3 regions of the Xanthomonas sp. SS genome follow, and region 3 is predicted to be linked to each of the others. Evidence: riboswitches for the same ligand, from Rfam matches in the RefSeq annotation. Region 3 holds a riboswitch; each other region holds the start of a gene.
The links. A riboswitch is a leader RNA that binds a small molecule or an ion and turns the genes downstream of it on or off. The one in region 3 is predicted to bind cobalamin.
Positions count from the first base shown of each region.

Region 1: another riboswitch for cobalamin. It lies ahead of metE (5-methyltetrahydropteroyltriglutamate--homocysteine S-methyltransferase); the one in region 3 lies ahead of btuB (TonB-dependent vitamin B12 receptor).
Region 2: another riboswitch for cobalamin. It lies ahead of HEP74_RS20435 (ribonucleoside-diphosphate reductase subunit alpha); the one in region 3 lies ahead of btuB (TonB-dependent vitamin B12 receptor).

Region 1 covers NZ_CP051190.1:4,797,350-4,799,602, forward strand. Annotated here, with positions in the region: gene HEP74_RS20330 (DUF6519 domain-containing protein) at 1-950, shown strand, start outside; cobalamin riboswitch at 1,004-1,257, shown strand; gene metE (5-methyltetrahydropteroyltriglutamate--homocysteine S-methyltransferase) at 1,471-2,253, shown strand, end outside.
Region 2 covers NZ_CP051190.1:4,826,151-4,828,403, reverse strand. Annotated here, with positions in the region: gene HEP74_RS20445 (hypothetical protein) at 1-269, shown strand, start outside; gene HEP74_RS20440 (EF-hand domain-containing protein) at 375-665, shown strand; cobalamin riboswitch at 995-1,217, shown strand; gene HEP74_RS20435 (ribonucleoside-diphosphate reductase subunit alpha) at 1,398-2,253, shown strand, end outside.
Region 3 covers NZ_CP051190.1:4,297,316-4,299,568, reverse strand. Annotated here, with positions in the region: gene btuB (TonB-dependent vitamin B12 receptor) at 1-1,083, opposite strand, end outside; cobalamin riboswitch at 1,194-1,410, opposite strand; gene HEP74_RS18045 (TfoX/Sxy family protein) at 1,437-1,871, opposite strand; gene msrC (free L-methionine (R)-S-oxide reductase MsrC) at 1,868-2,253, opposite strand, start outside.

The sequences.
Region 1 (2,253 bases), 500 kb from region 3:
GCGAGCGCCTGGAGCGCGCGCTGGAACGCGCGCAGCGCGCCAGCGAGGCGCTGCAGGAAGAGGGCGGCGATGTCTGCTCCGCACCGCTGGAGGCGCTGGCACGCGACGCGTTGCCGCAGTTGGCCGCACGCGTGGACCCGGGACAGCGGCTGGACGACCCGTGCCTGGCCGCGCCCGATGCGGCCTACCGCGGCGTCGAGAACAACCTGTACCGCGTCGAGATCCACCGCGGCAGCGACAACGGCGCGCAACCGACCTTCAAATGGTCGCGCGACAACGGCAGCGTCGCCAGCGCCTGCCTGTCCGCGCAGGGCGAGCACCTGCAGTTGGCCAGCACGCGCGGTTTCGCTGCCGGGCAGTGGGTGGAATTGAGCGACGAGCGCGACGACCTGCAGGCGCGGCCGGGCGCCCTGTATCTGATCGACGCCATCGACGGCGACGCGCTGCTGCTGGACGGCGCGCTGGCATGGGACACGGACGCCGTGCACCCCAAACTGCGGCGCTGGGACCAGTCGGCCTACGGCGACGTGACACTGGTCGACGGTGCGGTGCCGATCCCCGCGGCCAAGGACGCGCAAGCGCAATGGATCGACCTGGAGGACGGCGTGCAGATCCGCTTCGCCGCCGATGCCGACTATCGCAGCGGCGACTACTGGCTGATCCCCGCGCGCGTGGCTAGCGGCGGCATCGACTGGCCGACCCTGGCCGACGGCAGCGCAACGGCGCAACCGCCGCGCGGCATCGAGCATCACTACGCACCACTGGGCGTGCTCGGCATGCAGGCCACCGGCGGCGGCATCGGCGTCACCCAATCCTGCAGCTGCAGCGTGACCCCGATGAACAGCTGCAGCCTTGGCGGCGAACGCGATGCGCTCCCCCGCGGCGGCGGCGGCAACGGCAACGCCACGCCGGGCAAGAAGACCCCGGCCAAGCCCAAACCGCATGCCTGACCCTGCATCCGCGACGGATCGCCCACCGCGCTTGACCCGTCAGCCCACACCGCCTATCTTGCGCATGCCGAAGGTATCCATCTCTTCATTCGGATGAAGGGATGGATTTAAACGGGAATCCGGTGAAGGCTGGCGCCGCAAGCGCCTGCCCATTCCGGAGCTGCCCCGCAGCGGTGAATGGAAACGACCTCCGTCAATGGCACTGGGCCGGCGCATGCCGGCCTGGGAAGCGACGGACAGTAGGCGCGCAGCCGGCACGGTGCGCTCGTCCATCAGCCCGAATACCGGCCCCGGCCGGAGGACCTGTGCGTCCTCCGATTCGACCTGGCGTCTCCGCGGGGAGGCGGCCGGAAGCCGTGCCGTGGCCCTGCGCCGCGCTGCGCTCTTCCGCCTGCCCGCGTGGCGCCGGTTCGCCCGCGGGGGCGAAGGTCGCTGGCGTGGCGGGCGTCCCGTGCGAACGGGCGCACGGCGCGCGGTTCCTTCGTTCCTCAATGCCTATGAACGCAATGAGGAAACGCAAATGACGATCGTGACCAACCTGGGCTTCCCGCGCATCGGTGCGCGGCGCGAGCTCAAGCGTGCGCTGGAAAGCTACTGGCGCCGCGAAACGGATGAGGCAAGCCTGCAAGACACCGCGCGGCAGCTACGCCAGCAGCATTGGCGGCTGCAGGTCGAGGCCGGGGTGGATCTTCCGCCCAGCAACGACTTCAGCCTGTACGACGCGATGCTCGACACCGCGTTCCTGTTCGATGCGATCCCGCAGCGCTACCGCGCGCTGGCCGATGCCGATCCGCTGGCCGGCTACTTCGCGATGGCGCGCGGCTCGCAGGAGAACGGCCTGGACCTGCACGCGCTGGAAATGACCAAGTGGTTCGACACCAACTACCACTACCTGGTGCCGGAGCTGGCGCGGCGCCAGCACTTCCGCCTGCGCGGCGACAAGCCGCTGGCCGAGTTCCTGGAAGCCAAGGCGCTGGGCATCACCACGCGGCCGGTGCTGATCGGGCCGGTGACCTTCCTGCTGCTGTCCAAGACCGTGGACGGCAGCGACCGCTGGGCGCTGCTGGACAGCCTGCTGCCGGCCTACGCCGACCTGCTGCAGCAACTCGACACGGCCGGCGCCAACTGGGTCCAGATCGACGAGCCGGCCTTGGTGCTGGACCTGGACGAAGCCGCACGCGACGCCTATCGCCGCGCCTATGCCTTCCTGGCGCAAGCGCCGCGGCCGAAGCTGCTGCTGACCACGTATTTCGGCGAGCTGGGCGACAACCTGGAACTGGCCGCGGCGCTGCCGGTGGATGGC
Region 2 (2,253 bases), 530 kb from region 3:
CGCGCCAGGGCAGCTTCTACCGCAACGCCGACGGCAGCGCCGGCCGCCAGGGCAGCGCCAGCGTCACCACGGCCAATGGCGGCAGCGCCAGCAGCAGCGGCAGCATGGCCAAGAACGCCGATGGCAGCGTCGCCGGCAGCCGCCAGACCAGCGCTACCGGCGCCAATGGCGGCAGCTACCAGGGCTCGACCACGCTGGCCGATGGAAGCGTCAGCCACACCGGCACCTGCACCAACGCCGCCGGCGAGGTCGTGGCCTGCCGCCCGTAGCCGTCCGCCACCGGCGTGGCGATCACGCGCCCGCGGTGGACAGTCCACCGCGGGCGCGATCGCCCATGTCGCCACTTTCCGTCCATCCTTTATTCGAGAACCGCCATGAAGACCGCCATTGCCCATGGGCTGCTGTGCAGCCTGTTGTTGGCCGGCACCGCCGCCGCACAGACCGCGCCGAGCGCCGCACAGAAGCAGAAACTGCAGCAAAAGCTCGAGACCGCCGACGCCAACGGCGATGGCCTGATCAGCCGCAGCGAAGCCGACGCGTCGCTGCCGCGCCTCGCCAAGCGTTTCGACGCGCTGGACCGCAACCACGACGGCCAACTGTCGGTGGATGAACTGCGCGCGGCCGTGCAGCAGGCCAAGCAACAGGCCGGACAGCGCGAACGCTGAGCCGGCGCGGGGGCTGTAATCCGAGTCCCAGCAGCGGCAGGCACCGCTCGCGTTCCATGGGCGCGAGCCGCGCGCGGTTGCCGTTCGTCCGCCCCCGGCGCGGCGGTTGCCCGCGCTCCGCGCAGTTGGCGCAGATCGGCGCGCACCGCCATGCACGGGCCGCCGCCGGCGGGCTCGCCGAGGCCCTTGCGGCATGGGCGCTCCAGCCGTTTCCAGGCCCGATTCGGCGCCCCGCTGCGGGGATTTGCGGCGTCGCCACGGCAAACGGTTGTCCCGCTTGGCTTTTCGAATTTATGACTACATTTAGCGTTGACGAGGCCCGGGGACCCCACTATCTTGTGGTGGTCGGTTCCAGCAGCCACCAGGCTGCGGGATCAAAAGGGAAGCCGGTGCGGCGCGCGAGCGCTCAGGCCGGCGCTGCCCCGCAGCGGTAATTGGGAACGAACCCGTCACCCGCACTGAGGCGCCCTGCCTTGGGAAGCGACGGGCTAGGAAACCGGCCATCGGCCGTCGCCCATAAGCCCGAAGACCTGCCGACAGCCGCGCGATGCACACAGCGCGGCGCCGACCGTTGAATCTCCGGGGGGAGATGGTCGGTGAAGCGTTGACCGCCCGCAGGCTCGCGCCTGCGCCGTCGCGGTCTCTGCGACACCGCGTCTCCACCCTGCTGATCCGGTCGGAGCGTTGCCTGCGAGGGTCGGGCAGCCAGGTGCACCACGCTTGGAGACCTTCATGAGCCAGACCCACAGCCTGCCGGCCGCAGCCCCCCTCGACACCGCCGATGTCGATCCCACGCCTGCTGCCGCCGCTGCCGCGCAGCCCGATACGGCCGCCAGCGAGCCGAGCAACGACCAGCGCGCCGTGACCTGGATCGTCAAGGACGGCGGCAACCGCCGCATGGCCTTCGACCGTTCGCGCCTGCAGCGCACCCTGGACCGGATCCATGCCGAGTTCCCGCAGCTGGACGTGGCCGACTACGAGCGCAAGGCGTTCGCCTTCGTCGAGAAGAAGGAAAGCCTGTCGGCCGACGAGATGGTCGACTACCTGATCCGCGAGGCCGAGTCGCGCGTGGACATCGCCACGCCGGAGTGGGAGTACTTCGCCGCGCGCCTGTACCTGCACCGCCTGTACAAGCGCGCCAGCAAGAACCGCTTCTACGATGCCGGCGAGAAGTACGGCTCCTACGTCGGCCTGCAGGAAAGCCTGGCCGACCGCGGCGTGTACTCGATCGACATCCTCAAGAACTACTCCAAGGACGAGCTGGCCGAAGCCGGCAAGATGATCGACCCGGAGCGCGACAAGCTGTTCGCCTACAACGGCCTGTACCTGCTGGCCACGCGCTACCTGGCCACCGACAACTCGCGCAAGGTCTACGAACTGCCGCAGGAGCGCTGGCTGACCATCGCGCTGTACCTGATGCAGGACGAAAAGCCACGCGAACGCCGCATGCAACTGGTCGGCGAGGCCTACTGGGCGCTGTCCAACCTGTTCATGACCGTGGCCACGCCCACGCTGGCCAACGCCGGCAAGATCGGCGGGCAGCTGTCGAGCTGCTTCATCGACACCGTGGACGACAGCCTGCAGGGCA
Region 3 (2,253 bases):
GCGCTGGTCCACATCGAAGGCGGTGGTGCCGGTGACTTCCTCGCGCTGCCAGTCGGCGCCGGCGCTGAGCAAGTGGCCTTCGGCCAGGCCGAAATCGCCCTGCAGCGAGGCGGTGTCGCGGCGGCTGTCGAAGGTGCTGACGAAGCTGCGCGTGTCGCTGCCGGCGGCGTGGTAGTAGCTGTCGGCCTGATCGGTGTTGCGGCCGAGCTGCGCGGCCAGGTGCACGCGCTCGGACGGGGTCCAGTCGAGCTTGCCGCCGAACACCTGCTGGGTGTTGTCGGCCTCGTTGCCGGCGAACAGCGCATCGCCGTCGTACTCGTTGCGGCTGTCGATGTTCAGCGCCTGGCCTTCGATGCGCAGCGTGTCGCTCAGCGCATAGCCGCCGCGCGCGCTGAGTGAGGTGTTGCGGTAGCCGTCGCGGTCCGGCTCATCGACGAAGCAGCCGGCGAACAGCGTGGCCGAGCCGTTGCAGGCATTGATGCCGTCGCTGTTCTGGTAGCCGCCCTGCACCGACAGCCAGCCGCGCTCGCCGCGGTTGCTGAAGCCGGCGCTGGCCTCGCGCAGGCCGTGACTGCCGGCGCCCAGGCTCAGGTTCTGCTGCAGGCCCTGGCCGCCGTGGCGGGTGAAGATCTGGATCACGCCGCCGATCGCATCGGAGCCGTACAGGCTCGAGCGCGGGCCGCGCACGATCTCGATGCGATCGATCTGGCTCAGCGGCAGGTCCTGGAACGCGGCCAGGCCGGCGCTGGCCGAGCCGATGCGCACGCCGTCCACCAGCACCAGCACGTGGTCCGATTCGCTGCCGCGCAGGCTCAGCGTGGTCAGCTTGCCCAGCCCGCCCTGGTTGGACACGCCGATGCCGGCGCGGCCCTGCAGCAGCTGCGCCAGCGACGTGGCCTGGCTGCGCTCGATCTCGGCGCGGTCGATCACCTGTGCCGGGACCACGCTGTCCTCGACCGAGATCTGGGTGCGGGTGGCGGTGACCAGGACCTGGTCCAGGTCGGTGGCGGCATCGGCGGCGAGCGCCAGCGAGGGCAGGGACAGGACGGACGCGATCGCGACCGAAAGCAGGCGGAACGACATGGGGCAACTCCGGCGCGCGGGCGCGCTGTGACGGCAAAGGAGTCGCGAACCGAGGGTGCAAGCGGACGGCGCCAGACGCGGCGCGGCACGCCGCGACGCCCTCCGCATCGCAACCAGTGAACTGCAAGGCCGGTCTCCGGGCTGGCGATCTGGGAGTCGGACTCCCGGCTGCGACGCCTTCCCATGCCCAAGGCACAGTGGCGCAAGTCGTCAGCGCGGATCGCTTACCGTTGCGGGGGCAGCGCCGGCCTTGTCGCAAGACGCACCGGCTTCCCGTTTCAACCTGCAGGCCGGGGCCGGCAGGTCACCTTGAAGCGGCGCGATTGTACGCGATCGCCGGCGTGACGCGCGGATCAGTCGGCGTCGCGCTCGCCGGCGTGGCCGTCGTCGTCGCGTCCGTGGTCGCGCTCGGCGTCGTAGGCATGGCCGCCGGACGCGTCGTCGGCATACGGCGTATCGCTATGGTCGCCGTCGCGGTCGAAATGGGTGGTCGCCACCGGTCCGGCCACCGGCAGGCCGCGCTGCGCCGGCAGCTGCGCCGCCGCGGCTTCCAGCTCGCCGAGCAGCTGCGCGCGCCGCGCCTCGGGCAGTTCCTGCCAATGGCAGCCGGTCAGCGCCCCTTCCAGCGAATACAGCAGGTTGAGGCTGGGCTTGAAGCCGGCGCGCTTGACCTTCAGGAACGCGCCGACCGCGCCGGCCGCAGTCAGGTCCTCCTGCGTGCGCAGGCCGACCTGGCGCAGCCAGGCCGCGCTCTTGGGGCCGATGTTGCGCAGTTTTTCGGTGCTCATCGCAGCGCGTCGACGAAGACCTGCGCGATCGCTTCCAGGCCGTGCTGATCGTCGGCGTCGAAGCGCGCCAGGTCCGGGCTGTCCAGGTCGAACACGCCGATCAGCTCGCCGGCGCGCAGCAGCGGCACCACCAGCTCCGAGCGCGAGGCCGCATCGCAGGCGATATGCCCGGGAAAGGCCTCGACGTCGTCGATGCGCTGGGTCTGGCCGCTGCTGGCGGCGGCGCCGCACACGCCCTTGTGCAGCGGGATGCGCACGCAGGCGGGCAGGCCCTGGAACGGGCCGACCACCAGTTCCTTGCCGTCGTACAGGTAGAAGCCGACCCAGTTCAGCCGCGGCAGCGCGTGGTACACCAGCGCCGCCAGGTTGGCGGCATTGGCGA